Regions from separate parts of the Novosphingobium sp. BL-S-33 genome, predicted to be linked through region 1. Evidence: riboswitches for the same ligand, from Rfam matches in the RefSeq annotation. Region 1 holds a riboswitch; each other region holds the start of a gene.
What was found. A riboswitch is a leader RNA that binds a small molecule or an ion and turns the genes downstream of it on or off. The one in region 1 is predicted to bind cobalamin.
Positions count from the first base shown of each region.

Region 2: another riboswitch for cobalamin. It lies ahead of AC1VVM_RS20725 (cobalamin biosynthesis protein CobG); the one in region 1 lies ahead of AC1VVM_RS06350 (hypothetical protein).
Region 3: another riboswitch for cobalamin. It lies ahead of AC1VVM_RS12100 (HoxN/HupN/NixA family nickel/cobalt transporter); the one in region 1 lies ahead of AC1VVM_RS06350 (hypothetical protein).

Region 1 covers NZ_CM166474.1:1,338,916-1,348,924, forward strand. The annotation lists gene AC1VVM_RS06340 (sulfotransferase family protein) at 1-1,388, opposite strand, end outside; gene AC1VVM_RS06345 (cobyrinic acid a,c-diamide synthase CobB) at 1,422-2,732, opposite strand; gene AC1VVM_RS06350 (hypothetical protein) at 2,729-3,313, opposite strand; cobalamin riboswitch at 3,510-3,718, opposite strand; cobalamin riboswitch at 3,778-3,984, shown strand; gene AC1VVM_RS06355 (TonB-dependent receptor plug domain-containing protein) at 4,103-6,034, shown strand; gene AC1VVM_RS06360 (DUF1636 domain-containing protein) at 6,034-6,441, shown strand; gene cobT (nicotinate-nucleotide--dimethylbenzimidazole phosphoribosyltransferase) at 6,438-7,484, shown strand; gene AC1VVM_RS06370 (histidine phosphatase family protein) at 7,481-8,065, shown strand; gene cobS (adenosylcobinamide-GDP ribazoletransferase) at 8,065-8,778, shown strand; gene AC1VVM_RS06380 (threonine-phosphate decarboxylase) at 8,775-9,755, shown strand; gene cbiB (adenosylcobinamide-phosphate synthase CbiB) at 9,748-10,009, shown strand, end outside.
Region 2 covers NZ_CM166475.1:924,689-934,697, reverse strand. The annotation lists gene AC1VVM_RS20730 (precorrin-8X methylmutase) at 1-490, opposite strand, end outside; gene AC1VVM_RS20725 (cobalamin biosynthesis protein CobG) at 490-1,641, opposite strand; cobalamin riboswitch at 1,820-2,041, opposite strand; gene AC1VVM_RS20720 (efflux transporter outer membrane subunit) at 2,134-3,531, opposite strand; gene AC1VVM_RS20715 (HlyD family secretion protein) at 3,531-4,664, opposite strand; gene AC1VVM_RS20710 (efflux MFS transporter permease) at 4,682-6,373, opposite strand; gene AC1VVM_RS20705 (hypothetical protein) at 6,484-6,696, opposite strand; gene AC1VVM_RS20700 (DUF899 domain-containing protein) at 6,699-7,439, opposite strand; gene AC1VVM_RS20695 (SRPBCC family protein) at 7,429-7,914, opposite strand; gene AC1VVM_RS20690 (ArsR/SmtB family transcription factor) at 7,911-8,291, opposite strand; gene AC1VVM_RS20685 (transporter) at 8,382-9,764, opposite strand; gene AC1VVM_RS20680 (hypothetical protein) at 9,790-10,009, opposite strand, start outside.
Region 3 covers NZ_CM166474.1:2,572,881-2,582,889, forward strand. The annotation lists gene rnr (ribonuclease R) at 1-492, shown strand, start outside; gene AC1VVM_RS12065 (universal stress protein) at 620-1,075, opposite strand; gene AC1VVM_RS12070 (pyruvate dehydrogenase complex dihydrolipoamide acetyltransferase) at 1,249-2,571, shown strand; gene AC1VVM_RS12075 (acyl-CoA thioesterase) at 2,573-2,965, shown strand; gene lpdA (dihydrolipoyl dehydrogenase) at 2,970-4,385, shown strand; gene AC1VVM_RS12085 (PilZ domain-containing protein) at 4,470-4,778, opposite strand; gene AC1VVM_RS12090 (GNAT family N-acetyltransferase) at 4,873-5,388, opposite strand; gene acs (acetate--CoA ligase) at 5,762-7,711, shown strand; gene AC1VVM_RS12100 (HoxN/HupN/NixA family nickel/cobalt transporter) at 7,761-8,840, opposite strand; cobalamin riboswitch at 9,015-9,256, opposite strand; gene AC1VVM_RS12105 (class I SAM-dependent methyltransferase) at 9,635-10,009, shown strand, end outside.

The DNA.
Region 1 (10,009 bases):
CGCGCATAGTGCTGTGCGAGGTCCTCGATCCGGTAACCGCAGGAAAAGCCGTGCGTGAAGTCATGGCCCATCGCCGAGACCATCACGTCGCGCGGATCGCGGGCCACCACCACGACCGGTGATTGCGGGAACGCCAGTTGCAGCAGCGGCAGGTAAAGCTCGTTCAGCGCCATCCGGTCGGTGAAGAGCGTGGCGCCATCGCGCAGCAGGCCATGGCGTTCGGCAAGCGCGAAGTAATGGTCGCGCAGTTGTACGCCCAGCGTGTCGCGCTGTTCCTCGGTTACGGCCTCGGCGTGGCGAGGGAACGCGCCCGCAGTCCACAAGGCCGCCTTGTCCGCCAGCTCGCGGCCGAAGGGCAATTCGCCGCCCGCCCGGACTTCGGAATGGCTCGCTGCCACTTGCTCGATCAGCGCGGTGCCGGAGCGCGGAAAACCGAGGATGAACACCGGCTGCGGCACCCCCTTGCGGCGCGAGGCGGGCAGGAAATCGGCGAAGCGCTCGGGCGTGAAGAAGTCCCGCCATTGCGCGACGAGTTCGCCCACCGCGCGGGCCGGATAGCTGCGGCTGGCGGCATGGGCGAGCGCGGCCTTGCCCGCGACGAAATCATCCCATGCCTCGGCCTTACACCCGGCCCGGTCGCGCAGGCGGCCGCGCAGCAGCAGGGCGGGGCCGGAAGGCTCGGGTTCGGCTTCCAGCATGGCGAGGCCTTTCGGCCAGTCCACCGTGTGCGAAAGCAGCGTCACGCGCTGGAGCGTCAGGTCGGTGCCCTGTCGCTGGGCCAGTGTTTCCGCGCCGCCGAGCAGGGCGCCGGCGCGGTCGAAACGGCCGGCCTGTTCCTCCAACTCCGCCAGCCAGAGCAGCGGCGGCAGCGCTTCGGGCATGGCCTGCACGGCTTCTTCCAGTAGAGGGGCAGCTTCGTCGAGCCGCCCCTGACGCTGAAGATTGCGGCCGAGATCGGCGAGCAACTGGGGCTGCCGTCCGGCGATGCGGATGGCCTCGGAAAGGTGGTGCGTGCCTTCGACCAGTTCGTCGCGCTCGCTCAGCATATGGCCGAGGCGCGTGTGGGCATCGGGGTTGTCGGGCTGGGCGGCAATCGTTTCGCGCTGGACCGTCTCGGCGTCATGCAGGCGGCCGGTGCCATGCAGTTCCTCGGCCAGTGCGTCGCGCGGCCAGGCGCTCTCGGGAACGAGGGCGATAGCCTCGCGCAACAGGGCTTCGTGGCGGTCGTCCGCGCCGCGCGCCTTGGCGGCAAGGGCCAGCACCTCGATCGCGTCGAGTGCCAGCGCGGGCTGCGCGCGGGCCGTTTCGGCCAGCGCCTCGGCGCGGTCGAGATCGCCCGAGGACAGGGCCTGTCGGGCATCGGCAATGGTCTGCATATCGGCGGACATGCCGGCAGCTTAGGGCGCTTGCGCGGCGCGGTGTCAACCGGGCTTTGCGGCTGACTTCAGGGCGGTCCCGGTGAACAGCGCGGCCACCAGCTCCGGTCCCGAGGGAAAGTAGAGGTGCATGTAGCTGGCCGTCAGCGACCCACGGCGGAACACGCGCTCGCCGGGGCGCCCATCGGGTGTGTCGGCATGGGCTATGGGGGAAAGCGCGGTTTCCAGCGTCGAATAGTGGAACGTATGGCCGCGCACGGGATGGCCGTCGATCTCGGCCTCCTGCATTCCCAGAGCAGCCAGTCGAGGCTGCATTGTCGCTTGGGCCGCTAGCAGGCCGAGCAGGGCGGCGCGGGTGCCCTTGCCGTCATCCAGCGTCTCGCACGTGTAGAGCATGCCGCCGCACTCGGCGAGGATCGGGCGACCGGCGGCGTGATGCGCGCGGATCGAGGCCAGCATCGCAGCATTGGCGGCAAGGCGGTCCAGATGCAGTTCGGGATAACCGCCCGGCAGCCAGAGCGCATCGCATGCGGGCAGGGCCGCGTCGGTCAGCGGCGAGAAAAGCACGCCCTGCGCGCCTGCCTTTTCGAGGAAGGCGAGGTTGGCCGGGTAGATGAAGGCGAAAGCTTTGTCGCGGGCAATGGCGATGCGTTTTCCGGCGAGCGATGGCGGTGGAGGAATGTCCTCCGGCGCGGCGAAGCTCACGGGCTCCGGCAGCCAGAGTGCGCTTTCCGGCAGGAGGTCCGCCGCCCGGTCCAACCGGGCGGAAAGGTCGGCCACTTCGCCCGCCTGCACCAGCCCGAGGTGCCGTTCGGGCAGGCCGATTGCGGCGTCTCGGCCCAGTGCGCCCAGCCAGCGGATGTCACTGGGTACGCTTTGCTCCAACAGGTCCGAATGCCTTGCGCTGCCCACGCGGTTGGCGAGCACGGCGGTAAGGTTCACGCCCGCGCGATAGGTCGCGAGGCCATGGACGAGCGCGCCGAAAGTCTGCGCCATGGATGATCCGTCGATCACCGCGAGCACCGGCAGGCCGAAGCGCCGCGCGAGATCGGCGGCGGAGGGATCGCCATCGTGCAGGCCCATCACCCCTTCGACAAGGATCAGGTCCGCCTCGCAAGCGGCGTCATACAGCAGGGCGCGGCACTCGGCCTCGCCCACCATGAAGAGGTCGAGCTGATGCACCGGGGCACCGCTCGCTGCTTCGAGGATCATGGGATCGAGGAAGTCGGGCCCGCACTTGAACACGCGCACGCGCCGCCCCTCGCGGGCGTGGCGGCGGGCGAGCGCGGCGGTGACGAGCGTCTTGCCCTGCCCCGAGGCGGGCGCGGCGACCAGCAGGGCAGGGCAGGCGGTCACTTGCGGCCCTCGTGCAGAGCCGGACGCACCGTCACAGCCAGCGCCCAGAGCGCGGCGGCGATGCCCGACCACAGCAGCGTGGAGAGGAGCGTTGTCGGGAAATAGCGCCCGATACGCGGCAGGAACCCGGCCAGCGTCGGATCGGGGAAACGGCCGCCAAGGAAGTAGAACCCGCCACTCGACAGCAAGTGCGAGGTGAAAGTGGCGGCGATCAGCAGCACGGCCATGGCAGGCAGGGCGGCAAGGCGGTCACCGAGCTTCGCCGCCGCCACGCGCCCGGCGAGCCACATCACGCCATAGGCCGGGACCAGCATCGCGTAGGCCGGGGTAAAGCAGAATCCGGAACCGCCCAGCACCGAGATCACCACGACATCGATCGCATAGCCGAGCGCGAACAGCGCGGCGAAACCGATGACACGGCGGACGAAGAAGCCGAGCACGAAGAAGCTCGCAAGGTCGGTGTCTGGCAAGTGGACGACCTGACTCAGCGAATTGGTGCGCGTCACCAGCATGACGGCGGCGAGCGCGGCAAACACGAAGAGGCTGACGCGGGCGGATGGCGGATTGGCGGAACGGTTCATGGTCTGGGATCTCCCAAGGCGGTTGGGGAAAGGCGTGCAGGAAAGGCCCCGGGCGATATCGCCCCGGCGAGAGGATCAGCGGATCGGTGTCACTCTGGCAGGCTCCTTTCGACACGACTTCGACTGTCGTCTCGCCAGGGCTGCTTCCCGCTACGGGAACCATGCCCTCGTCCGCCCGGTGCATCCCGCCCGCGCAGAGGAACGACGGCAAGGGGCCGGTTTCCTGACTTCCCGGATCGTCGCGCCTTCCGCCGCCTTCTCGGAACCGTCCGGTCCCAATGGCGCGTGGCGGGGCGCATCCCCGGTTACAGTTGCGGGAGCAGTGCCGGCCTGTCCCGCGAGTTTCCCCGCAGGTCCGGACTTCCCGATTAAGCCCTCTCGGGCACCCTTTGCAGGGGCGGACCTATGGCACTTCGCGGGCGCGCGCAAGCTTCGGGCACTTGCCAGCGGGGCGCCCGCACGATAGTTGCCGCGCCGCGACAGGTTCCTCGTAAGAGGATCAAAAGGGAACACGGGTTCAAGACCCGGGCTGCCCCTGCAACTGTGAGCGGCGAGCCGTGCGGCCATTTCGCCATTGGAGCCGAAGCCATTGACTTGGCAGGATTCTGAGAAGGCGGCCGAGACGGCATTGACCCGCAAGCCAGGAGACCTGCCTGACGCAGTCGTTCTTCGTCCGGACAGGGTGTGCCGGGTGAACGAGGGGGCTTTTTCCTCGCGCAACGACAGCCATTGCCTTGCCGGTGCTCGCGCTTCGGCGGGGGTCTTCGATGCTTGTTTGAAGGAAAACCCATGACGTTCCGGATTTTCGCCACCACGGTTTCGCTCGCGGCCCTCGCGGCGGCCTGCCCGACGATGGCTTTCGCCGACGAAGCAGATAGTGGCGACAGCATCGTCGTTACCGCGCTGCGCACCCCGCTGGCGGCCGATCGCGTCGCCCAGACGGTGACCGTCCTCGACGACGCACACATCGTTTCCGCGCAGCCGATCGCCCTCACCGACATGCTGCTGCGCACGCCGGGCATCAGCCTTTCGCGCAACGGCGGCTACGGCACGACCACCAGCCTACGCATTCGCGGCGCCGATGCCGGTCAGAGCGTGATGGTGATCGACGGCATGCGCCTCGCCGATCCGTCTTCGACGGCGGGCGGCTATGCCTTCTCCAACCTCTTCACCGACGATATCGATCACATCGAGATCCTGCGCGGTCCGCAGTCGATCCTCTGGGGTAGCGATGCCATCGGCGGCGTCATCAATGTCACCACCCGTGCCCCGACCAAGCCGCTGGAAGGCAGCTTCGCGGTGGAAGCGGGCACGCACGATACCGTCTCGGCGCGTGCCGGCGTGGGCGGCACGTCGGATTCGATCGATTGGCGTGTCTCCGCCTCGCGCTTCACCACCGACGGCATCTCGGCCAGCGATCAGGGCACCGAGCCCGATGGCTATCGCCGGTCTGCGGCCAACGGGTCGTTCACATATCGCGTCGCGCCGGGCGTTTCGATCGATCTCAAGGGCTATTGGTCGGATTCGCATAACGACTTCGACGGCTTTGGAGGGGACTCGCTCGCCTATGGCGTGAACAAGGAGTGGGCGGGCTACGCCGGGCTCAACTTCGCGCTGCTCGATGGCAAGCTGGTCAACCGCGTGGCCGTGACCCAGACCGAGACCGACCGCCAGAACTTCGATCCCGCGCAGACCATTCGGCAGCTCACGTTCGATGCGCATGGCCGCGTGCGTCGCTACGAGTATCAGGGCACCTACAGCTTCTCGGACGCGGTGCAGGCCGTCTTCGGCGCCGAGCGCGAGGAGCAGCGGATGACCACCGCCTCGCCCACGGACAGCACGGATCCTTACGTGTTGACGCCCAGCAAGGCGGATACCAACAGCGTCTACGGCGAACTGCGCGTCAGCCCTGTGACCGGGCTCACCGTGAGCGGCGGCGCGCGTTACGACCATCAGTCGCGCTTCGGTGGCAACACGGTGTTCAGCGCCGGTGCGGCCTATACGCCGAACGCGGGCAAGACCGTGATCCGCGCCAGCTACGATCAGGGCTACAAGGCTCCGTCGCTCTACCAGCTGTTCAGCGACTACGGCGCGGCCAACCTCCAGCCTGAAAAGGCCAAGGGCTGGCAGGTGGGCGCCGAGCAGGGGCTTGGCGACCTGTTCCACGTCTCGGCCACCTGGTTCCAGCGCGATACCGACAACCTGATCGACTTCGCCTATTGCCCGACCAGCGGCACCCTGCCGGACATCTGCTACATCCCGGGCACCACCACCGAGCGCTTCGGCTACTACGCCAATGTTCGCAAGGCCCATGCGCAGGGCCTCGAACTGGCGGCGTCCGCCAAGTGGAAGGTGCTCTTCGCCGAAGGCAATTACAGCCTGATCGAGGCGGAGGACCGCACGCCGGACAGCAGCACCTATGGCCGCCAACTTCAGCGCGTGCCGCGCCATCTCGCCAATATCGAGGGCGGCGTGGACCTGCCGCAGGGCATCCGCGCCAGCATCGCCGCGCGTTATTCGGGCGGGAGCTACAACGCCGCCACCGGCACGGCGAAGCTTGACGATTACTGGTTGCTCGACTTGCGCGCCCAGTGGACAGTCGCGCCCGGGCTCATGCTTCAGGGCCGCATCGAAAACCTGACCGACAAGGACTACGAGACGGCGGCCGGCTACAATTCGCTCGGCCGTACGGTTTACCTGGGCCTGAGGAGCCAGTTCTGATGTTGAACGCAGTCGAGCCGGGACCGTCGGTGGTGGTTTGCAGCACCTGCCGGTTCTCGGCCGCTGCACGCGAGGACGAAGGCGGGCAGCGCGGCGGCGCGCTGCTGGCCGAGGCCATGCGCACGGTGCAGGCCGCCGAACCGGGCCTGCAAGGCGTGGCGGTCCAGGAGATGCCCTGCCTGTTCGCCTGCCAGCGCCACTGCGCCGTCCATCTGCGCGCGCCGGGCAAGGTGGGCTATGTGCTGGGCGACTTCACGCCCGACGAAGAGGCCGCGCGTGCGATCCTCGAATATGCCGTGCGCCACGCGGCCAGTGAGGAAGGGCAGGTCCCTTATCGCGAATGGCCGCAGGGCGTGAAAGGCCACTTCATCACCCGCACTCCCCCCGAAGGGTATATCTGCACATGACCATGTTCGCCGACAGCGCGGCTTTCGCCGCCGCGCTTGCCGATCTTCCCGCGCCCGATGCCGGGGCCGCCGATGCGGCGGCGCGGCGGCAGGCGGAGCTGACCAAGCCCGCCGGTTCGCTGGGCCGGCTGGAGGAGATCGCGGTCTTCATGGCCGGCTGGCAGGGCCAGGAAATCCCCCGCGCCGAGCGGATCCACGCCGTGATCTTCGCGGGCAACCACGGCGTCGCCGCGCGCGGGGTGAGCGCCTATCCGCCCGAAGTCACTCACCAGATGGTCGCCAATTTCCGTGCGGGCGGGGCAGCGATCAATGCGCTGACGCGCGCCTGTGGGGCGGAACTGGGCGTGGTGCCGCTCGATCTCGACCGGCCGACCGGCGACATCACGCGTGAGCCGGCCATGAGCGCGGCCGAATGCCTTCAGGCGATCAACATTGGCGCCGCCGTGGTCCGTCCCGAAACCGACCTGCTGTTCGTGGGCGAGATGGGCATCGGCAACACCACCCCCGCCGCCGCGCTTTCGGCACAAGTCTTCGGCGGCGAGGCGCGCGACTGGACCGGCCGTGGCACCGGGCTCGACGATGCGGGCGTGGCGCGCAAGGCCGAGGCGGTCGCGGCAGCACTGGCGCTCCACGGCGCCGATTGCACCGACGCTTTCGAGACGCTGCGCCGCCTTGGCGGTCGCGAGATCGCCGCGATGGCGGGCGCCGTGCTGGCCGCACGGCATCACCGCGTTCCGGTCCTGCTCGACGGGTTCATCTGCTGCGCCTCGCTGGCGCCGCTCTTCGCGGACAATGGCGGCGTGCTGGACCACTGTCTGGCCGCGCATTGCTCGGCCGAGGCGGGGCACGTGCGGCTGCTGGATAAGCTGGGCCTCGATCCGCTGCTCCACCTTGGCATGCGCCTTGGCGAAGGCTCCGGCGCGGCGGTGGCGGCGCAAGTGGTGCTCTCGGCCCTGGCGGCCCATGAAGGCATGGCGACGTTTGCCGAAGCCGCCGTTGCCGGGGCGCAGGCCGGAGTTGGCGCCGGAACGGAGACCGCGTGAACGGCATTGTCCTTCACCTGATGCGCCACGGCGAGCCGCGCGAACCGGGCCTCCTGCTCGGCCATCGCGACGATCCGCCGCTTCCCTCGGGTACTGCGCGCTGCGTGCTGCGGGCGGACGGGTTGGACTTCGCCCAGGTGCTGAGTTCGGACCTCTCGCGCTCGCAAGTCCCCGCGCGGCAGATCGCTGGGCAGCGGAAACTGCCGCATCGCTCCGACCGGCGCTGGCGCGAACTCGATTTCGGCGAGTGGGACGGCATGGCCCCGCATGAGCTGGACCCCGCCGTGCAGACGCGGTTCTGGGACGATCCGGAAGGCTCCGCCCCGCCCGGTGGCGAGCGCTGGTCGCAACTGCGCAACCGCATTGCCGAGGCCCTGCGCGGCATTGACCGCGCCACGCTGGTCGTCACCCACGCCGGTGCCATGCGCGCGGTGCTCTCGGTGCTGTTTGGCTTCGACCACCGGCAAGTCTGGGCTTTCGAACTGGGCTATAGCGCGCTGCTCAGCCTGCGGCTCTGGCCGGAAACCGGCGGACGGCTGCCGGCCGCGCAGATCGTTTCGCTGGACCGGGGCAGCGCGTGATCCGGCAAGTCGTCCTCGCGCTTCAGTTCCTGACGCGCCTGCCGCTGCCGGCCGTGCGCGCGGATGATGACGACTTTGCGAAATCGATGCGCTGGTTTCCGCTGGCGGGTCTGATGGTGGGGGCATTGGTCGCCGGATGCTGGTGGCTCGGCGCGAAGGCCGGGCCGGACTGGCTGGCGGCGCTGGCCGCGCTTGTCGCCTGGGTAGCGGTGACGGGCGCGCTCCATCTCGACGGGCTTGGCGACATCGCCGATGCCACGGGCGCCGCGCACAAGGACCGGGCGCGGCTTTCGGCGGTTCTGGCCGACCCCCATGTCGGCAGCTTTGCGGTCGTCACTATCGTGCTGCAACTGCTGGCCAAGCTGGTGCTACTTCATGCGCTGATGCCGGGGCAGGTCTGGGCGCTGCTGCTGGTGCCCGCGCTGGCGCGGATCGGGCCGCTGTTCTGGACCATGGCCCTGCCGCCGCTGCATGAAGGGCTCGGAAGCCGCTTTCGCAGCGCGATCCGCTGGCCGCATCTTGCCTGCTGGTGCGTGCCCGCAGTGCTTGCCGGAGTCCTGATCGCGCCGCCGCTGCTCGTTTTGTTCCTTGCCGTGCCTCTCTGGGGCTACTGGCTGAGGAGCCGGATCGGCGGCATTTCGGGCGACGGGCACGGCGCGGGCATCGAGCTTGTCGAAACCGCGCTGCTCGCCGCGCTGGTGGTGCTGCGGTGATCGCGCGGTTCCTGCACCATGGCGGCCGCGTGGCGGAGGCGGCGCGGCTGTTCGGCGGCGCGCAGGAGGACTGGCTCGACCTGTCCACCGGCCTCAATCCCGCGCCCTGGCCGATCCCATACGCATTGGCGCCGGACTGGAGCGCCTTGCCCGACCCGGATTGGCTCGCTCGGCTGGAGACCGTCGCCGCTCGCCACTATGGCGTCGATCCGGCGCTGTGCTGTGCGGTCCCCGGCAGCGAGACGGCGCTGCGCCTGCTCGGGCATGTGCTAGGCCTGCCGGGCCGCGCGGTGGTGCCGTGCTATCGCAGCCATGTCGAGGCTTTCGCGGAATCCCGTCCGGTGCGCTTTGGCGAGGACCCTGCCACGCCCGAAGTGGTCGTCATGGCCAATCCGAACAATCCGGACGGCGCCCTGCACGCGCGCGGCGATGTGCTGGACTGGGCTGACCGGATCGAACGGCAGGGCGGCTGGCTGATCGTCGACGAAGCCTTCGCCGATTGCCGCCCGGAAACGAGCGTGGCCGATGCGGTGGACGGGGGCCGGCTCATCGTCCTGCGCTCGTTCGGCAAGTTCTTCGGACTCGCCGGGCTGCGCCTCGGCTTCGTGCTGGCGCCGCCGAAGATCCTGTCCACGCTGCGCGCGCTGATGGGAAGCTGGCCGCTCCACACGGCGGCGCTGACTATCGGCGCGGCCGCCTATCGCGATATCGACTGGATCGCCAGGACCCGGCAGGAGCTTCCCCCCCGCGCCGCCAAGCTGGATGCGGTGCTGCGGCGTCACGACCTCGAACCGCGCGGCGATTGCCCGCTGTTCCGCTTGGTCACCGGCTGCGCGGCCGGAGAGGTTTTCGAGCGCCTTGCCCGCGCGCGGATACTGGTGCGCCCCTTCGAGCAATTCCCCGATTGGCTGCGCTTCGGCGTACCGGCCGATGCCGCCGCGCTGGCACGTCTCGACGCGGCGCTGGGCCATGGCTGAGCCGGTCGCCGTCGCGGCGCTGGTGCTTGAGGCGCTGCTGGGCTGGCCGTCGCGACTGCATGCGCTGACCGGCCATCCGGTGGGCTTTTTCGCGAAGGCGATCGGCGCCTGCGAGCGCATGCTGAACCGTGCGGCATGGCCCGCGTCGCTGCGCCGCATGGCGGGGCTTGGCGCGATGCTCGCGCTGATCGGCGGCGTTGTCGGCGCGGCGCTGCTGGTCAAATTCGCCGTCCGCGCCGTAGCCGGGAACTTCG
Region 2 (10,009 bases), on a different replicon from region 1:
CCGGGCAACCGATGATGGCCGCCGGGCGAGGGCAGTCGGGGTCCTCAAGCATGTTGAGCAGGTGAAACAGCGCGGTCGGCGCATTGCCGATGGCGACGATCGCGCCGCCGAGATGCGGCCGCCACAGTTCCAGCGCGGCCGCCGAGCGGGTGTTGCCGATCCGGTGCGCAAGGTCCGGCACTTCGGCATCGCCGAGAGTGCAGATGACCCCGTTATAGGCCGGTAGACGCGCGCGGGTAATGCCTTCGGACACCATCCGTGCATCGCAGAGAACGGGCGCTCCCGCAGCCAGAGCCGCGCGCGCGGCGACTGCAAAGCCGGCGGAAAAGCGGATATGCGCTGCCAGTTCGACCATGCCCGCCGCGTGTATCATGCGGACGGCAACGGGCTCCTCCTCGGCGGAGAAGCGGGCAAGGTCGGCTTCCGCGCGGATGGTGGCAAAGGACTGGCGGTAGATCGCCGCGCCGTCCTTTTCATAATCGTAAGGCATCAAGCGACTCCAAAATGGGCGAGGAGGTCTGCGGCATTCAGACCCGAGCGAAGGGGCGGAGAACCGGCGCACGCGCTGAAGGAAAGGTCGTAGGCACCGTCACGCCCGGTCACGACCACGTCGGCGGCACCGGGATGGGCGCAGCCCTTGGTACAACCCGAAACATGCAAATGCCCGGAGACATGCGGCGCGAGGCGAGCGGCGAGCATCCGGGTTTCGACACTGGCTTGCGTACAGTCGGGCGCGCCGGGGCAGGCATCGACGCGCAGCAGCGAATGGAGGGGATCGATCGACAGGCCGTCGTGCTCGATCGGCCCAGGCCCCTCAGCCAGAAGGATGCGCCAGGGCGTCGTGCGAATGCCCGCCACGCCGGAGTCCTGCGCCAATCGCAGGAAGGCTTGCGCGCTCACGCGGCCGAAAGGCAGGCCATAGGCGGCGCCCATCGCGTGACGGCCGGGGACGGGCAGGGGCGCGGCGAGCCGGGGGGCGGCGGTTCCTTTCGCCCAGTCCGGCAAGGGTGCGGAATGGCGCGCCATGCGGCCCGCACTTGCACCGCCGCTTGCCATGAACCAGCGCGCCAGATCGATCAGTGCGGTGACTTCCCCGCCCGGCGCCAGTCCTATGCCGGTAGAGCGTCCATCGGCGCGCAGCAGGAGCATGCCGTCGCGCCCGCGCTCGATCCGGAAATCGCCGGGTTCGGCGGACAGCATCGGCACAGGTCCGGCGTCGATGACGAAACCGGCCTTGCCCGGTAGTACGGGCAATTCGTCGAGGCGCTCGTCCAGTTCGCGAGCGATGCGATGGGTATCCTCGCCGGGGCGCCATGCGGGCGAGACGAGGATATTGCGCCGGGCTTCGCGTGTTGCGTCCGCATCCACGAGGCCGGTCTCCAGCAACCGGTCGAGCAGGCGCGGCCATTCGGCCTCGCTCACACCGCGAATTTGCAGGTTCGCGCGGCGTGTAAGGTCAAGCGCACCCGACCCATGCGCGAGCGCCGCTTCGCCCAGAGCCACGGCCTGAGCGGGCATCAGGCGGCCGAGACGCGGCTTTACGCGGACCAGCAGCCCGTCTCCCGCCATCATCGGGCGCCAGGCATCGGGGCACCATCCCCTTACCGTGCCGCCGCTTCGATCCCCTTCCAGCGGACCCAAAATCGCTCTCCGCGCGCCGGGCGAACGAAGGCGGGGCATACCGACATGGCCGGCCGACGCGCGGCGATGGGCAGGCGCGAACTACGCCCACCACCACGCGACCGTGCAGCCCCAGCCACACAGCTTCGTCGCCCAGACGGAGAAGAACCGTGCCGTGACCATCCCCTGGGTCAGGGCAAGAGCGACCAGTGCGCCGGCAGGTCTCCTGGCTCGCGGGTCACAGCTTGATACACGCCTTCCCAGACCGGCAACGCGCCGGTCCAGTGGCTGCCCTTAAAAGGGCGTGTGCATCGCGCTATCCGCTTACAGTTGCAGGGACAGCCGCGGATTTGGGGGCTACACCCCCGCACCGCATTCCCGATTAAGCCCCTTCGGGGGCACCGGCACGATCATGTCCGGCAACAGGCACGCCTGTCACCTTGCCGCCGCTCTATCGAATTGGCTCTGCCAAGCCAATAGCCGATCCATAGTCGTCGCGAACGCGATCACGCGCTACGGCGAGGCTTCCAGCCCTGCGACCGCATCGCGGCTCCAGCCGCCGCCCATCGCCAGATAGAGCGATACCCGTGCCTGCAACGCCGCCGTCCGCGCCTGCACGAGGTTGAGTTCCACGTTGAGCAGGCCGCGCTGGGCAACCAGCTGTTCAAGATAGGGCGAATAGCCCTCGCGGCGGCGGTTGGTGGCAAGGCGCAGGCCTTCGGCGTCTGCCGTGCGCTGGGCGGCCAGGATGGTCATGAGTTCGTCCGCTTCCCGGGCCGAGCCAAGCGCGTCCTCCACCTCGCGAAAGGCGGTGAGCGCGGCCTTGCGGTAGGCCAGCGCGGCATTGTCCCGCTGGGCGGCGGCGCTTTCGGCCCCGGCGCGCAGCCGTCCGCCTTCGAAGATCGGCGCAAGGATGCTGCCACCCAGAGACCACACTCCGATCGGATCACCCACCAGCAGCGAGGACCATACCAAGGCGCCGGAGCCGGTGAGTTGAAGCTGCGGCAGGAAACGCTTGCGGGCAGCGGCGAGCGACTTGTCGGCGGCAGCCAGTTGCAGCTCGGCCTGCGCCACGTCCGGTCGGCGCGCCAAGAGCTGGGACGGCAGGCCTTCCGGGATCACCGGCTCTGTCAGCAGGGCGAGCGAAGTGGCGCGCGCGACGCCGCCGGGCACGTTCCCTGCGAGCAGGCGCAAGGCATTTTCCTGCCGCGCCGTGGCTTCGCGCAAGGAGGGGATCAGTTGGGCGGTGGCCTGATACTCGGCCTGTGCCTGCGCAAGGTCCAGACGCGGCGAATAGCCCGCGCCGACCCGGCGCTCTGCCAGTTGCAGTTCCCGGCGCCGCGCGTCCAGCGTCTGTTGGGCAATGGCAAGCTGCGCGTCGAGGCCGAGCAAGGCGATATAGCCGTTTGCCGCCGTCGCCGCGACCGAGAGGCGGATTGAATCCCGCGCTGCCTGGCTGGCCAGCCACCCCGCGCGCGCCGCTGCCTGCTGGTCTGCCAGACGCCCGAAAATGTCTGCTTCCCACGCCGCCTGCACGCCCGGCTGCGCGATCTGCTGCACCTCTGCGACCCCGAAGGCATCGATGCTGCGCGAATCCGATGCCGAGGCTGCCGCGTCGACCGTGGGCAGCAACTGCGCATGGGCCAGCCGTTCCTGCGCGCGCGCGTCGCGGATGCGGGCGGCGGCCTGCGCGATGTCGATGTTGCGCGCCAGAGCCGCTTCGACGAGTGCGGTAAGCTGCGGGTCGCCGAAGGCCTGCCACCATGCGCGGTCGAGCGGCGCAGTCGGCCCTGCGTCGGTTCGCCACTCTGCGGGCGCGACCACGGGCTCCACGGGCGCGAGGGCTACAGGCGGTCCCGCGCAACCGGCAGTCAGCGCCAGCAGGCTTGCGACGATGGCAAGGCGCCGCATCAATCCCTCGTCGACACGGTGATCTCCACCGACATGCCCGGCCGCAGCCGCTGCGTGAGGGCCTGCCCGGGATCGATCTTGATCCGCACCGGAATGCGCTGCGCCACTTTCACAAAGTTGCCGGTGGCGTTGTCCGCCCGGAGCACCGCGAATTCGGAGCCGGTGGCGGGCGCGATATCCTGCACATGGCCCGTCAGCCGCGCGCCGCCCAGCGCGTCCACGCGGAAATGGGCCCGCTGGCCCACGCGCATGTCCCGCGTCTGCGCCTCCTTGAAGTTGGCGATGATCCACATGTCGTCCGGCACCAGGAACATGAGCTGCGTGGCCGCCGAGACATAGGCGCCGTTACGCACGCCGATTTCCGAAAGGCGCCCGTCCACCGGCGCGCGGATCACCGAATTGTCGAGGTCTATCTGTGCCAGATGGAGCTGCGCCTGCGCCGCTTCCACCGCCGCCTGAAGACCGCCCCGGCCGACGATCACCGATCGCACGTCCTGACCGCCGATCGCGCGCGAGGCGCCGGCCTGTCGCACCGCCGCTTCTGCGGCGAGCAGGGTGGCCAATGTCTGGTCGCGCTCCCGCTCCGAGATCGAGCCGTCCGCCACCAGTGCATCGGCCCGCTTCATGTCGGCCCGCGCCCGAACGAGCTGCGCTTTGGCGCTGGCGATCCCGGCTTCCTGCCCCAGCAGCGCCGCCTCGCGCGAGCGCTGGCTCTGTTCGGAATTGGACAGCGCGGCGATCTGCCCGGCAAGGTTGGCCTTCGCCTGCTCGACCCGCGCCTGATAGATGCGCCGGTCGATCGTCGCCAGCACTTCTCCCGCCTTCACATGCTGGAAATCGCGCACCGGAACCGAGGTGACATAGCCGTTCACTTGCGGGCTGATGACCGTCACTTTGCCGCGAACATTGGCATTGTCGGTCCGCTGCGACCATCCCGCGAAGGGCGGCAGGTCCCAGGCATACAGGATGGAAAGCACGCCCAGCACCGCCAGCACGACGATCGCGGCCACCGTCCAGCGGCTCTTGACCGGGGGGCTCCAGCCCGCCGGGGGATTGATCTGGGTATCGACGCCGCTCGCGCCGTTCCCAGCAGTATCGGCCCCAGCCGTATCGCGTTCTCCACTGCCTTCCACGCCAGCCCTCTGCTTTCTCAATCCCGATCCGCCGGAGGTCCACCCGCGGCCGCTGCCGCCTGCGCAGCGCTGCGCGCCTGCATTTCGCGCTGGAGCAGGATGATCGGCGATTCCTCCCTGCGTCGCCGGATGCCCAGACGAATGGTGATGCCCCACACGACCGCCGCCACCGCCAGCCAGCCGGAGAGCAGGAAGACGTCGTTGTAGGCGAGGATATTCGCCTCTCGCGCCACTTGCTGCGACAGCAGCGCCACCCCTTCCGCCGAACGCAGCACCGGATCTCCCACCACGCTGGAAAACGCGCCTCCTCCCGCGCGCAGGCGATCCGCCACTTGCGGGTTGGTCATGACGATGCTCTGCACCAGCTCGTGCGAATGGTACTTCTCGCGCAGGGTCTGGAATGTGCCCAAGAGCGCGGTTCCGACAAGGCCGCCCACGCTCTGGCTCATGCCGAACAGCACGACGAAGCTCACCATGTTCTTGCCGCCGCCCAGCAGCGCCCGCGCAAATCCGATAGCCACCGTCTCGGCCAGGAACAGCATCGCGGCGAAGCCGATCAGCGCCTGGCTGAAATAGAGGTTCGCCGGGCGCGTAAGATTGGTGGAATTGGCGTCCATGAAGGAGCCGATTGCAATCAGCACCACCGCCAGGTTGATCAGGCGCCCGGGATGCGCGGGGTTGAACATGGCCAGAGCGAACAACAGCCCGGCGATGGAGGCCAGCACGATCAGGCCGTTCAGGATCACCATCTGGTCGTTGATCATGCCTACCGTGTTGAGCAGGCCCACCGAACCGAATGTCTGTTCGGACAGCAGGATGCGGACGGTGGCCGCCACCGCGAACAGGCGCAGCATCTCCCGCGTGCCGATCCAGCGCGTGTTGATCAGCGGGTTGCTGCGGAAATGCTCGTGGATGAAACCGGCGGAGATCAGCGCCACGCTGGCCGCCAGCGACCAGCCCATCCACGCCCGCTCTGTCCACCATTCGATGCGCCCTTCGGACAGGACCGCGATCAGCAGCCAGAGGCCGGGCGCGAGCATCGTGAACGCCACGAAATCGAGCCGCTCGAACGCCTTGATCCGCTCACTGGGCGGCAGCGGCAGTGTCATGATCGCCGCCAGCGTGACCAGCGCCAGCCCCAGTTCGAAACGGTAGAGCATGTGCCAGTCGCCCGAAATCAGCAGGCCGGGGGACATCATGCGCGCCAGCGGCGTCGTGAGCTGCGATACCGAAAGGCCGATCATCGCCCCCATGCTGCGCTTGGCCGGAGACATGCCCTGCGTAAGATAGAGCGTGGTCAGGGTGGAGAGCCCGGCACCCGCAAGCCCGCTGACCGCGCGAACCGCCACCGAACTCCAGAACCCGTGGACCAGCAGGTGCAGCATGGTGGTAACGGCGTAGACCACCATGATGTGGCGGATGAAGGTCTGCAATCCGAACTGCTGGCGGAACTTCACCAGCAGCAGGTTCGCGGTGACGTTGGTCATCAGGTAGGCGGCGGTGAGCCAGGCGCTTTCGTTGGTATCCAGCCCCAGCGTGCCTTGCGCGAAGGCAAGGTTGACGGTGACCAGCGCATTGGCCAGCCCGCCGGTGATGCCGACAAGGATGCCGATCAGGAAATAGAGGCGACGGCGGTTGTCCGGATGATCGGGATTGGCGGGTGAGCCGGCCAGCGTGGGGCGCTCATGTGGTTTGAACTCATAGTCCATCCCGTTCCTTGCCCATTACCCCAGCGGCCGTGACGCGAATCCGCGGCTCCGTGCTGAATCGAAGACTGGCCTGCTTCGCCCGCAAAGACAAGCAGCTAGGCCCAGGTGCGTCATCCACAGATCGATTGCATCGCCTGCATGAGAACGCTTTGCCTGCCTTGCCCATTCTCCCGCGTTTGCGCGGCGGCGGCCAGCACGGCAGCGGGGAGGGCCAAGAGCATCGCGCCGCTGCCGATCAGCATCCATCGGGGATAGCCGCGCAGCCGCCGCCAGAATCCGGCGACGGCTGCCGCGATAAGTGCCACGAGGCCGCAGCACAGCATTGTCAGACGCCTGCTGGGGCGGTCACTCGGGTACGGCCGTCATCGGGGTAACTGTCATGCCGGCGCACCCAGTCGCCAAGATTGCCGCCGTCGTGCTCGTTGCGTCCCTTGGGCACCATGTCCAGCCAGCCATAGGCGGCCAATACGGTCTCGTTCCCGCGCGCATAGCTGGAATAGGTGTGGTAGATCGCGCCATCCTCGTCGCGGAAAAACACGCTGGCGCCCGGAAGGTCGCTGATTTCAGGATCGGGTTGTTGCTGGAAATTGTAGAACACGCCGTTCCGCCGCTCTTCATCGGCGAACGAGACGTGGAAGTCGTGATTGAAGTCATTGCCGCCCGATGAGACCCAGGTGAACTGCCAGCCCATCCGCTGGCGATAGGCCTCCAGCTTCCCGATCGGTGCGCGGGACACGGCGACCCAGCTGACATCGTTATGCTCGAAATGTTGACGCGCGCCGTCGATCTGGTCAGACAGGAACGAGCAACCGGCGCAGCCTTCTTCCCATTCGGGCGCGAACATGAAGTGGTAGACGATCAACTGGCTGCGCCCGTCGAACAAGTCGGCCAGCGAGACAGGACCGTCCGGCCCTTCGAAGACATAGTCTTTCTCTATTCTCACCCAAGGCAGCGCCCGGCGTTTTGCCGCCAGGCGGTCACGCTCATGCGTCCAGGCTTTCTCTTCGGCGAGCAGAGCGCGCGAGGCTTCGATCCATTCGGCCTGAGAAACGATTTCATGCTTCATCGTCCGTCTCCACGACTGGCGCAAAATGGCGCACCAACTTGTCGAGCGAGCCGCTCCAGCCGTCCGCGTGGCTGGCCCGCGACACCTCGTTCTGCAATCGGGCATGGGTGAAAGTGAGTTCAGTGCCGGCGCCGCTGTTGCTGCCCGCATTGATCTCGATAGGGCGTAGAGCGATCTCGATCCGCGAGACCGCGCCGTTTTCTTCCGGTTCGCCGCCTTCGGTCCAGCGAAAGCTCATGACGAGGCGGTGGGGCGGGTCGACTTCCAGATATTCGCCGTCGCTCTCGTGCTCGGTGCCGTCGAGCATGCGGAAGCGGATCCGGCAATGCCCGCCGACACGCACGTCCGTCTGCGCCATCAGGACCGCCCCGGCATCCGGCCCCCACCACGCAGCGATGCCGTCCGGCGTGGTCAGCGCGTCGAACACGATCGATGGGCGCGCAGCAATTCGACGGACGAGGGTCAGCGAGGTCATAGGTCGTTCTTTCCGATCCCGCCGGTCTCGATTTCGCGGGCCCTGGCCTCCTCGGCCTCGGCATAAGCGGTCAGCCGATCAAGGCGCGCCGACCAGAAGCGCTCGTAGCGACCGAGCCAGTTCATCGCTTCCTCCATGGGCGCAGGCGCGAGCCGGACCGAGACGGTGCGTCCTTGCTTCGTCCGCGTGATGAGCCCGGCGTCGATCAGGACGTCGAGATGCTTCATCACGGCGGGCAGCTTGATGGGGAAAGGATCCGCCAGTTCACTGATCGACAAGCCGTCATGGCCTTCCAGCCGTGTCAGGATCGCCCGGCGGGTGGGATCGACCAGCGCTGCAAAAGTGCGGTCTAGACTCGATTCAAAACACTTCACCATATGGTGAACTATCTGCGCCGCGGGCGGAGTTGTCAAGAACGGGGCAGGGCTTTCAAGAACGGGCAGCGGGTGCCCGTTCGGTTCGTGCCTCTATTGGAAGAAGGTGATCGGAATCCGAAGGCCAGTCTGAAGATCGGGCGCGTCTTCCGTAACGCCCATTTCCACGGTCCAGTTGACCGTCGTACGCTGGCTGACGCGATAGCTGAGGCCGAACAGGAAACGCCCGATCTGAAGATCGCGGGTCTTAGTCGTAAGCGGATCGCCGTAGGTCTGGATCCCGTTCTGGATCTCGATCGGGCGAAGGGTGCTCTTGGTGCCGAAAAGCCAGTTGTGCGCGTAGGCAAAGCTGATCGACGTACGTTCGTTGAGCGCGAGGCCGACGCCAAGGGTCATGCTGGGGCCCGAACCGGGCTTCACGTGATCGATCTGCGCGTCGCTGATCCGCGTGTTCACGTTCTTGCCGAAATTCTGGTTGTAACCCAGCACGCCGAATATCGTGGCCGGATCGGACGGCATGATGACCGTCACGCTGGGCTCCACCCCCCAGAAGCCGAAGCCTGTCGCCGCTTTGGTTGCATTGCCCAGCGCATCGCGGGGAACTCCGTACGGATCGGAGCCGGTGGGTGCCACGACCTGCAAATTGGCCGTCAGGAACGGCCAGCCGTGCGTTCCGTTGTTGATCTGATAGCGGGCCAGCATCTGGATGTCGCCCAGCCCCGATCCGTTTGCGGACGTGTTCACGGTTCCGGTGCCCGATTGCGGCGGGTTCTGTACGAGTGGAACCAGGACTGCCGTGTCGTCCCGATAGACCCACGGGACCTGAACGCCCACTTCGATGCGGTTGGTCAGCCCGTAGCGTACCGTGGCTGCGGCAGTGAGAACGTCCTGCCGGCTTTCATTGATGTCGAAGACGCCCACCAGCACGGATTGCGGAATTTCGATACCGCGAAACACGAAGCGGTTGCGGTCGTCACGCGTATATTCGAACGTGGGCTCGATCGTGAGGCGGCCTGCCTTGGTCAGGACGCTGCCTTGCGCCGCCAACACGGCGACTTCCTGCGGGCGCGGCCGCTCGGTCGGCTTCTCGCCTACGCTGGTCAGGGAGTCGGACGATTGGGCTCCCGGCTGAGTGGCGGGCTGAGCCGCGTCGGATTGCGGGGCCAATGCCAGCGACGATGTCGAGGGGACGGGCGAAGGGCCCTGCCCGAACTGCGGGCCGGGAATGCCCCTTGCGCGCATGGCATCCAGCAAGGAATCCTGAAGCTGGCGAAGCTGCAATTCCTGCGCGTCGAGAGCGTGGCGCTGATCTTCTATCGCGCGGCGCTGAGAGTCTATCTGTGCCTGAAGCTTGGCTAGATCCGGCGCCGTGCGCTTTGCCGCATCGGCTGTGCTGCCATCCGGTTCGGTTTCAGCCAGAGCCGGCCGGGGCAATATTGCGAACAGCACGACGGTGCTTGCCAGAAAGCCTCTCATCAACCCTCCCCACTATCGCGTTCATCTAGCGAATGCCGCGACCCGCTGTATCAAGAGCAATCGAATCCGCCCGCAGCAACGAGTTGCCGACGAGAATTCCGGAGTTGGGCACCGCGACGTTGATCGTGACCACGGTGTCTATGGTTCTGTCGTTGGCTGTATTTGCAACAATACTTCCGGTTAAGCTACCAATCATTTGACGCAATTCAAGCGAATTTCCGTTCAGAATCACTTGCGAACCGCTG
Region 3 (10,009 bases), 1.2 Mb from region 1:
CGCGACGATCTTGGCCGCGTCAGCGACGCCATCAGCCAGGCCGAGCGCCGCGCGATGGAGGCCGAGCGCGAGACCATCGACCGCTACGTTGCCGCCTGGCTTTCAAGCCGTGTCGGCGAAGTCTTCGATACGCGCATTACTGGCGTCCAGAAGTTCGGCTTCTTCGCGACGATCATCAGCCTTGGCGGCGACGGCCTCGTGCCGGTTTCGACTCTGGGCGACGAGCGCTTTGCCTATGACGAGAAGGCGCAAGTCCTCGAAGGCGAGAGCAGCGGCACGAGCTATGCCGTCGGCCAGATCCTGCGCCTGCGCCTTGCCGAGGCGAATCCGCTGACCGGCGCGCTCAAGTTCGAGCTGGAGGAAGGCGGCGGCCGGATCGAACCGCGCGGTCGGCCGACTCCGATGAAACCGCTGAAAAAGAAGGGCGGCCATATGGTCGGTCAGCGCGGCAGGCCGGGCAATATCCGCCATCAGGGCCGTAAGAAGAAGTAGCGCGAGTGGGGCAGGGGGATTACCTGCCCCATTCCCGTCATTGCGAGCGTAGCGAAGCAATCCAGAGCGACCCGAGCCGCCGATGGATTGCTTCGCTACGCTCGCAATGACGAAAAAAGAAAGTGGCTCAGCTCAGACGTTCGATCGCATCGGCATCGAGCGTCCCGGGAATCACGAAGACCGGGCAGGGCATCTGGCCAAGTCCCGCACCCGTAAAGTGCGCCACCAGAGGGCCGGGACCACCTTCCTTCGCCGCACCCAGAACAAGCGCCGATACCTCCGGATGCTCCTTGAGATATTCGCGCACGATCTTGATATCCTCGCCCATGCGCACCGAAATCACCGGCATTTTCGCGCCTTGCGACAGCAGGTTGCCGGCCGCTGCCGTCACCAGCGTTTCGGCGCGGGCGCGGGCTTCTTCCTCGATCGTCGCCTGGACGCCGCCAAAGGCATTGAAAGGCTGCGGCGGCACCAGCGCCAGGAGATGCAACATGCCGTCGGTCTTCGCGGCGCGGCGCGCGGCGAACTGGAGAGCGACCAGCGCCTCTTCGGTTTCGTCAACGATAACCAGATAGATACGCATGACTTTTTGGCCCTGATCCCCTTGCGGACTGCTTATCAGGCCATTCAGGTCTCTGTGCAAGAGATCACGAATGGCGAAAGGATTGCGAAGGCGCTTGTATGCTGCGCGCAACTTGTCCAAGGAAAGGCCAACCCTCCCCCCTCCACAGGATAACAAGGGACACACACGCTTCCATGCCCATCGAGATCAAGATGCCCGCCCTGTCCCCCACGATGGAAGAGGGAAAACTGGCAAAATGGCTGGTTAAGGAAGGCGACACCGTCAACTCCGGCGACATCATGGCCGAAATCGAAACCGACAAAGCCACGATGGAATTCGAAGCCGTCGACGAAGGCGTCGTCGGCAAGATTCTGGTGCCGGAAGGCACCGAAGGCGTGAAGGTCGGCACCGTGATCGCCGTGATCGCCGGTGAAGGCGAAGACGCCAGCGCTGTCGCCGCCGCTCCTGCCAAGACCGAGGCGCCCAAGGCGGCTGCCCCGGCTCCGGCCGCTGCACCTGCTGCTCCGGCTCCCGCAGCTTCCGCGCCTGCCGCCGTGGCCACTGACGGCCGCGTCGTTGCCTCTCCCCTCGCCAAGCGCATTGCCGTCGCCAAGGGCGTCGACCTTGCCGCCGTGACCGGCACCGGCCCCAAGGGCCGCATCGTCAAGGCCGACGTCGAAGCCGCTCAGCCCGGTACCGCCGCGCCCAAGGCAGCTGCTCCGGCCGCCGCCCCGGCGCCTGCCGCCGCGCCCGTCGCTGCCGGTGAAGCCAAGCCCGCAACCGTCGAAATGGCGCCCGAAACCCGCGCCCTGCTCGATGACCGCATCCCGCACGCCGTCGAAAAGCTGTCGGGCATGCGCAAGACCATTGCGCGCCGCCTCACGCAGTCGATGCAGGAAGCGCCGCACATCTACCTCACCGTGGACGTGCGCCTCGACAAGCTGATGGCCCTGCGTGCCGAGATCAACTCCATGCTCGAAAAGCAGGGCGTGAAGGTTTCGGTCAACGACATGCTGATCAAGGCCCTCGGCCGCGCGCTGATCGACGTGCCGGAATGTAATGTGACCTTCGCCGGCAACGAGCTGATCAAGTATGCCCGTGCCGACGTTTCGGTTGCCGTTTCGATCCCGGGCGGCCTGATCACCCCGATCGTCCAGAATGCCAATGGCAAGTCGTTCTCCGAAATCGCCAAGGCGACCAAGGACCTTGGCAAGCGCGCCAAGGAAGGCAAGCTGCAGCCGGGCGAGTATCAGGGCGGTACCGCCTCGATCTCGAACATGGGCATGATGGGCATCAAGCAGTTCACGGCCGTCATCAACCCGCCGCAGGCGACGATCATTGCGGTCGGCGCCGGCGAGAAGCGCCCGTGGGTCATGCCCGACGATTCGCTGGGCATCGCCACCGTCATGAGCGCAACCGGCAGCTTCGACCACCGCGCGGTGGACGGTGCCGATGGTGCGCGCCTGATGGCCGCCTTCCGCGAATACGTCGAAACGCCGCTGGGCATGGTTGCCTGAGATGGAAGACAAGACCAGCGGTTGCCCGCGTGACCCGGTGATCCGGGTCACGGCGATGCCGGCCGACGCCAATGCCTATGGCGATATCTTCGGCGGCTGGCTGATGAGCCAGATGGACATGGGTGCCGGCCTTATCGCCGCCCGCCGTTCGCGCGGTCGCGCGGTCACCGTCGCCATGGACGGCACCCAGTTTCATCTGCCTGTAAAGGTAGGTGACGAAGTGTCTGTCTATGGAGAGATCAAGCGCGTCGGTCGTACCTCGCTGACGATCGCCATCGAAGCCTGGCGCCGCCATCGGCATGAAGAAGAAGAAGTGAAGGTGACGCAGGCCGTGTTCACCTTCGTCGCGGTGAACGAATTCGGCAAACCGCGCGTCATCGATCAGGAGAAGTAACTCAGTGGCTGATACCTATGACGTCATCGTTCTCGGCTCGGGTCCCGGTGGCTATGTCGCGGCAATCCGTGCCGCACAGCTGGGCCTGAAGACCGCCATCGTCGAGCGCGAACTGCTCGGCGGCATCTGCCTCAACTGGGGCTGCATCCCGACCAAGGCGCTGCTGCGCTCGGCCGAGGTGTTCCACCAGATGAAGCACGCCAAGAACTACGGTCTTTCGGCCGAGAACATCACGGCCGATCTCGATGCCGTGGTCCAGCGTTCGCGCGGCGTTGCCAAGCAGCTCAATCAGGGCGTCACGCACCTGATGAAGAAGAACAAGATCACCGTGCACATGGGCACCGGCAAGCTTGTCGGTCCGGGCAAGCTCCAGGTGACCGGCGAGAAGGGCACCGAGACCCTTGAAGCCAAGCACATCGTGATCGCCACCGGCGCCCGCGCCCGCGACCTGCCGCACGCCAAGGCTGACGGCAACCGCGTGTGGACCTACCGCCACGCGATGACGCCGAAGGAAATGCCTACCAAGCTTCTGGTCATCGGATCGGGCGCCATCGGCATCGAATTCGCCAGCTTCTACAATGACATGGGCGTTGACGTCACGGTCGTCGAGATGATGGACCGCATCGTCCCGGTCGAGGATGCCGACGTTTCGGCGTTCCTCGAAAAGCAGCTGACCAAGCAGGGCATGAAGATCATGACCAGCGCCAAGACCAGCGACATGGTCGTCGGCAAGGACAGCGTGAAGGTGACGATCACCGACAAGGCCGGCAAGGCCGAGGCGGTGGAATTCAGCCACATGATCGTCGCCATCGGCATCGTGCCGAACGTCGAGAACATCGGTCTGGAAGACCTCGGCATCGAGCCGGACAAGCGCTTCCACATCAAGACGGACGACTACGGCCGCACCAACGTCAAGGGCATCTGGGCGATCGGTGACTGCGTTGACGGTCCCTGGCTGGCCCACAAGGCAAGCCACGAAGGCGTCACTGCCGCCGAGGCGATTGCGCAGGAACTGGGCAACAAGGACGTGCATCCGCACCCGCTCGACCGTCGCAACATCCCGGGCTGCACCTACTGCCACCCGCAGATCGCCTCGGTCGGCATGACCGAAGCGAAGGCGAAGGAAGCGGGCTACGAAGTGAAGGCCGGCACCTTCCCGTTCATCGGTAACGGCAAGGCCATCGCACTGGGCGAGCCGGAAGGCTTCGTGAAGACCGTGTTCGACGCCAAGACCGGCGAACTGCTCGGTGCCCACATGATCGGCGCGGAAGTGACCGAAATGATCCAGGGCTACGTGGTCGGCAAGACGCTCGAAACCACCGAGGCCGAGCTGATGAACACCGTGTTCCCGCATCCGACCATCTCGGAGACGATGCACGAGGCAACGCTCGCCGCCTATGGCCGCGCGCTGCACATGTAAGGCTAAGCGCCGATACGGAATACGCGAAGGGCGGGCCCGCAAGGCCCGCCCTTTTCGTTTGCTGTCGCTACTGCCGGGGACCGGTCAGTTGGCGGCGGCGCGGACGATATGTTCGAAAACGGCGGGATGGAGCGGCTCGACGAACTCGCAGCCGACCGTGGCCCCGCGCACCCAGCAAACCCGCGCACCAAGCATCTGAAGCCCCGGAATGCGGATGCGCAGAGGCATGTCGTCGCGGGTGTCGGGAAGCCAGGCGATGCGGAAACCGCCCGGAGACAGATCATCCAGTCGCGCGGCCTTCCAAGGGCGCATGCCTTGCCGCACCTCGCACAGGATCGATACGCCCACTCGGGTATCGCGGACGAGTAGATCGGGACTCGTAACGTCTTGCAAGGCATCCTCCCTGATGTGAGAATTGCCTTGCAAGAAGTAGACTTACCAAGGGGTTAGCGGCACCGACGGTTCGCACCGAAACGGTGGAAACCTTTCAGCGAAACGTCTTGGAAAGCACCACCAGCGTCGGATCGCCTTCGAAAGTTTCGGGCGTGAAGCCCTTGTCACGCTCCACTTCGATGGCGGCGCTGTTTTCACGGCTCTCGATCGCGATCACTCGGCGGCATCCACGCGCATCGGCCTGTTTGCCAAGAAAATCGAGCATGGCCCAACCGATGCCCTTTCCCTTGTAGGCGCTGGCAACCGAGATCGCGACTTCGGCGGTATCGAGCGCCTCGTCACAGGCCAGCACGCCCGAGGCGACCAGTTGGCCGCTCGCCTTGTCGAAGCCGATCCACGATTCGGTGCGAAACTGGTCGGCATTGACGAGCGGGGCGATCTGCTGTGCGCTCACCTTGTCGGCGGCCGCAAAGAAACGGAAACGGCGATCCTCGTCGGCCACGCGTTCGAAGAAGGCGGTAACGTCGGCCTCGTCGCTTTCCTTGGCGGGGCGGACCTCCAGCTCGATGCCGGAACGGGTGGGCAGGGTAATGACGTCACTGAAAGACATGGACGAGACTCCATCGAGAAGTGCCGGTTCCTTGGGCCACCGCGCGGGACTTGTCCTTGATCGGGATCAGCAATCGCAATCAGGGACTTGCCTGTAACGGGACCAATCGCCGCCGCCTTCGCTGCGGCAATATCAACGGGATAACACAAGCCACCGGCCCTGTCGCGCGCCGGGATGGAGAACCGTCCCGGAACCGGAACGGGATTTCCCCGCGTCCTTTGAAGAAGCCTTTGCGAACATGGTGCAAGGCGCGCGATCTTTGGCTAACGTCACGCCGAACGAGTGAGACGCCGACCGGATTCTCGAAGCGAGTCCAGGGCCGGCGCGAAATAGGGTTTCGCCGGATGCACTCGGCCGGAGAGGAGAATACGTCATGGCTGAGGCCATCTATCCCGTGCCTGAAGAATGGGCCCGGAACGCCCTGATCGACGCAGCGCGTTACGATGAAATGTACCAGCGCTCGGTCAGCGATCCCGAGGGATTCTGGCGCGACGAGGCGAAGCGGATCGACTGGATCAAGCCGTTCACCGAGGTGAAGAAGACCAGTTTCCACGAAGCCGATTTCGGCATTTCCTGGTTCTCCGACGGTACGCTCAACCTCTCCGCCAATTGCCTTGATCGTCACCTAGCCGAGCGCGGCGACGCCATCGCCATTCTCTGGGAACCGGACGACCCAAAGAACCCGGAACGCCGGATCACGTACCGCGAGCTGCATGAATCGGTCTGCCGCTTCGCCAACCTCCTCAAGGCGCGTGGGGTCAAGCGCGGGGACCGCGTGACCATTTACCTGCCGATGGTGCCCGAAGCCGCCGTTGCCATGCTCGCCTGCGCGCGCATCGGTGCGATCCACTCGATTGTCTTCGCCGGCTTTTCGCCCGACGCGCTGGCTGGCCGCATCCAGGATTGCGACAGCCGTATCGTGCTTACTAGCGACGAAGGCTTGCGCGGCGGCAAGACCATCGCGCTCAAGGCGAATGTCGATGAAGCGCTGAAGGCCTGCCCGGACGTCGAGACCGTCGTCGTCCTCAGCCATACCGGCGCGGGCGTGCCGATGGTCAAGGGGCGCGATATCGATTGGGCCAGCTCGGTCGCCGCGCAGTCCACCGATTGCGCTCCGGAAGAGATGAACGCCGAAGATCCGCTGTTCATCCTCTACACCTCGGGTTCGACCGGCAAGCCCAAGGGCGTGCTCCACACCACCGGCGGCTATTCGGTCTGGGCCTCGATGACGCATGAGTACGTCTTCGATTACCGGCCGGGCCAGATCTACTGGTGCGCGGCCGATATCGGCTGGGTCACGGGCCACTCCTACGTCGTCTACGGCCCGCTGGCCAACGGCGCGACCACGGTGATGTTCGAGGGCGTGCCCAACTTCCCCGATGCGAGCCGCTTTTGGCAAGTGGTCGACAAGTTCGGGGTCGAGATCTTCTACGGCGCGCCGACGGCACTGCGCGCACTGATGCGCGAGGGTGACGACTATGTGAAGAAAACCTCGCGCAAGAGCCTGCGCCTGCTCGGCTCGGTGGGCGAACCGATCAATCCCGAGGCGTGGGAATGGTATCACAAGGTCGTGGGCGAGGGGCGCTGCCCGATCGTCGACACCTGGTGGCAGACCGAAACGGGCGGCGCGATGATCACGCCGCTGCCGGGCGCCACCGCGCTCAAGCCGGGTTCGGCCAGCAAGCCGATGTTCGGCGTAAAGCCGATGCTGGTCGATAACGACGGCACCGTGCTCGAAGGCGCAGCCGATGGCTGTCTGGTCATCACCGACAGCTGGCCGGGGCAGATGCGCACCGTCTGGGGCGATCACGCGCGCTTCTTCATGACCTACTTCTCGACATTCGCGGGATGCTACTTCACCGGCGACGGCTGCCGCCGCGACGAGGATGGCTATTACTGGATCACCGGCCGCATCGACGACGTGATCAACGTCTCCGGCCACCGCATGGGCACGGCCGAGATCGAATCGGCGCTGGTGGCCCATCCGGCGGTTGCCGAGGCGGCAGTCGTCGGCATGCCGCACGAGATCAAGGGGCAGGGCATCTATGCCTTCGTCACCTGCAATGCCGAAGTCGAGCCGGACGAGGCGCTGCGCAAGGAACTGATCAAGTGGGTTCGCCATGAGATCGGCCCGATCGCTACGCCGGACGTCATCCAGTTCGCGCCGGGCCTGCCCAAGACCCGCTCGGGCAAGATCATGCGCCGCATCCTGCGCAAGATCGGCGAGAACGACTTCTCGAACCTCGGCGATATCTCGACGCTTGCCGATCCCTCGGTGGTCGAGAACCTGATCGCCAACCGGCCGCAGCCGGCAACTGCATGACCGGACGCGGAGGATGCCCGGGAAAGCCCGGTGCATCCTCCGCGTGGGTTCAGCCTGCGTCGGTGGCCACCTCGATGGCGTCGAAGTCACGCCAGCGGTAAACGGCGTAGCTCAGCACCCAGCACAGCACGAACAGGCCGATAATAAGGAAGCCGAGCGTGTTGAAATGCTCGGACAGTGCGCTGACGCCGGACCAGAAGCCGCCTTTCAGCCCGAACTTGTCGACCAGCAGCGCCGCCGTCTGGATCGACCCGATCACCAGCGCCACAAGGGCTGAGATCGAGGTGATCGTGATGTTGTAGTAGAGCTTGCGGATCGGCTTCACGAAAGCCCATTCGTAGGCGCCGAGCATGATGACCCCGTCGGCAGTGTCGATCAGCGCCATGCCCACGGCGAAGAGCACCGGGAACACCAGCACCGTTCCGAGCGAAATGCCGTCCGCCGCGTGAGCGCCCGAAAGGCCGAGGATCGCCACTTCGGTCGCGGTATCGAAGCCCAGGCCGAACAGGAAGCCGAGCGGGGCCATGTGCCAGCTCTTGCGTACCAGACGGAACAGCGGGCGCAGGATGCGCGCCATCAGGCCGCGCCCGGCGAGCAGGATGTCCAGATCCTCCTCCGCATAAGTGCCGCCGCCACGAACCTGCTGGAAGCGAGACCACACGCCGCGTAGGATCGCGAGATTCATGATGGCGATGGCGAAAAGGAAGCTGGCCGAAACGACCGTGGCGATAACCCCGCCGGACTGACCGAATGCCTCGAAATCGTCCAGCGTGCTGGCCGCCGCCGCGATCGTGGTCGCCGCGATCAGCACGATGGCCGAGTGCCCGATCGCGAACCACAGCCCGACCGTGAGCGGGCGCTGCCCGTCCTGCATCAGCTTGCGGGTGACATTATCGATCGCGGCGATGTGGTCGGCGTCCACGGCGTGGCGCATGCCAAGGCTCCAGGCGAGCACGGCGGTGCCGAGCATCACGGGATTGCCGTGGAACGCGCCGAACGCCCAGAGCCAGGTGGCGACGTTCGCGCCCACGAGCGCGGCAAAAAGCACCGCGACCCGACGGCGCAGGCGCGGTTTGCCGGAAGGCCCCTCGGCCGCCGTTGTTCGATGCGAAACAGAACTGACTTGCATTCGTGAATACCCCGTCGGCGTCAGCGACTTTCGGGGAGGGCCTCCGCGCGAACGGCCGGCCTGTGCGCCGGACGGACGCCGTCCAGCGCCCGGCACGCATGCCGGTGCGGCCCTCGCCGCACGTGCGTCGCTCAGACGGAGTTACCGTGCCACGGCCATCCCCTGGGCCAGGGCAAGAGCGACCAGACGCCGGCAGGTCTCCTGGCTTGCGGGTCAAGGCCTCGATGCACGGCCTTCCCAGGCCCCGCATGACTTAGCGTCCGGCCCAGTGGCTGCGGCAAGGGCGCCTTGCCCTGCCGCGATGTGCATCGCGCTCGCCGCTTACAGTTGCAGGGACAGCCTCGGTTTCAGACGCAAGGTCCTCACCGCGTTCCCTTTTAAGCCCCTTTCGGGACACCGGCGCGATCAGTGCCGAGACCCTGAAAGCGTCTCGACGGCCGCTTTGGTAGTCTCGGCGGTGCATCAGGGCAAGAGCGCTTCACGAGCCGGAACCGCCTTCGCATTTCGGCGCCCGGACCAAATGGGTCGCGATTTTTCCCGATCGGAAGGTGATTTTATGAGCGTAAAAATGATCCGCACTCTACAATAGGCAATTACTGCGAGTGAAATCATTAAGAGTCGATGGTGAATCCGGCTGAATTTCATGTGAAATAATATTCTCCTCGAGATGGTGGATCATATATTTCTGACTCACAGTAGCGACACTTGAATAGGAGAGGCATTTCGGGAGGCTTCCGACGCTCGAGGGTGCAAGAAACGAGCTTTTTTCTGAACTTATCGCAACTTGTGACGGGATGCTGGCGCCGGCCGTCTATGCGCGCATCTACGAAACCGCCCAACGCGGCGGTCAGATCGTCGAAGTCGGCACGGCCATGGGGGCGGCCACGGTCGCACTCGCGCTGGGTTTGCGAAATTCGGGCAAATCTGGCCATGTGTTCACGTTCGATCCGATGACAGGCGGCCCGAGGCGATCGTTGAACTCGCCAGGGAAACGCATCGCGCGAATAGAGGCCAATCTGGCGCGCTACGGTGTCCAGGATCTGGTCACGGTTACGCCATCCGATCTGCGAAGCGGGCTTTCGGTTCTCCCGGACGACCAGACCGTTTCCGTCCTGATGCTCGACGCCGATGGGCGGATCGATCGCGATCTGGAAACGCTTGAGCAGCGG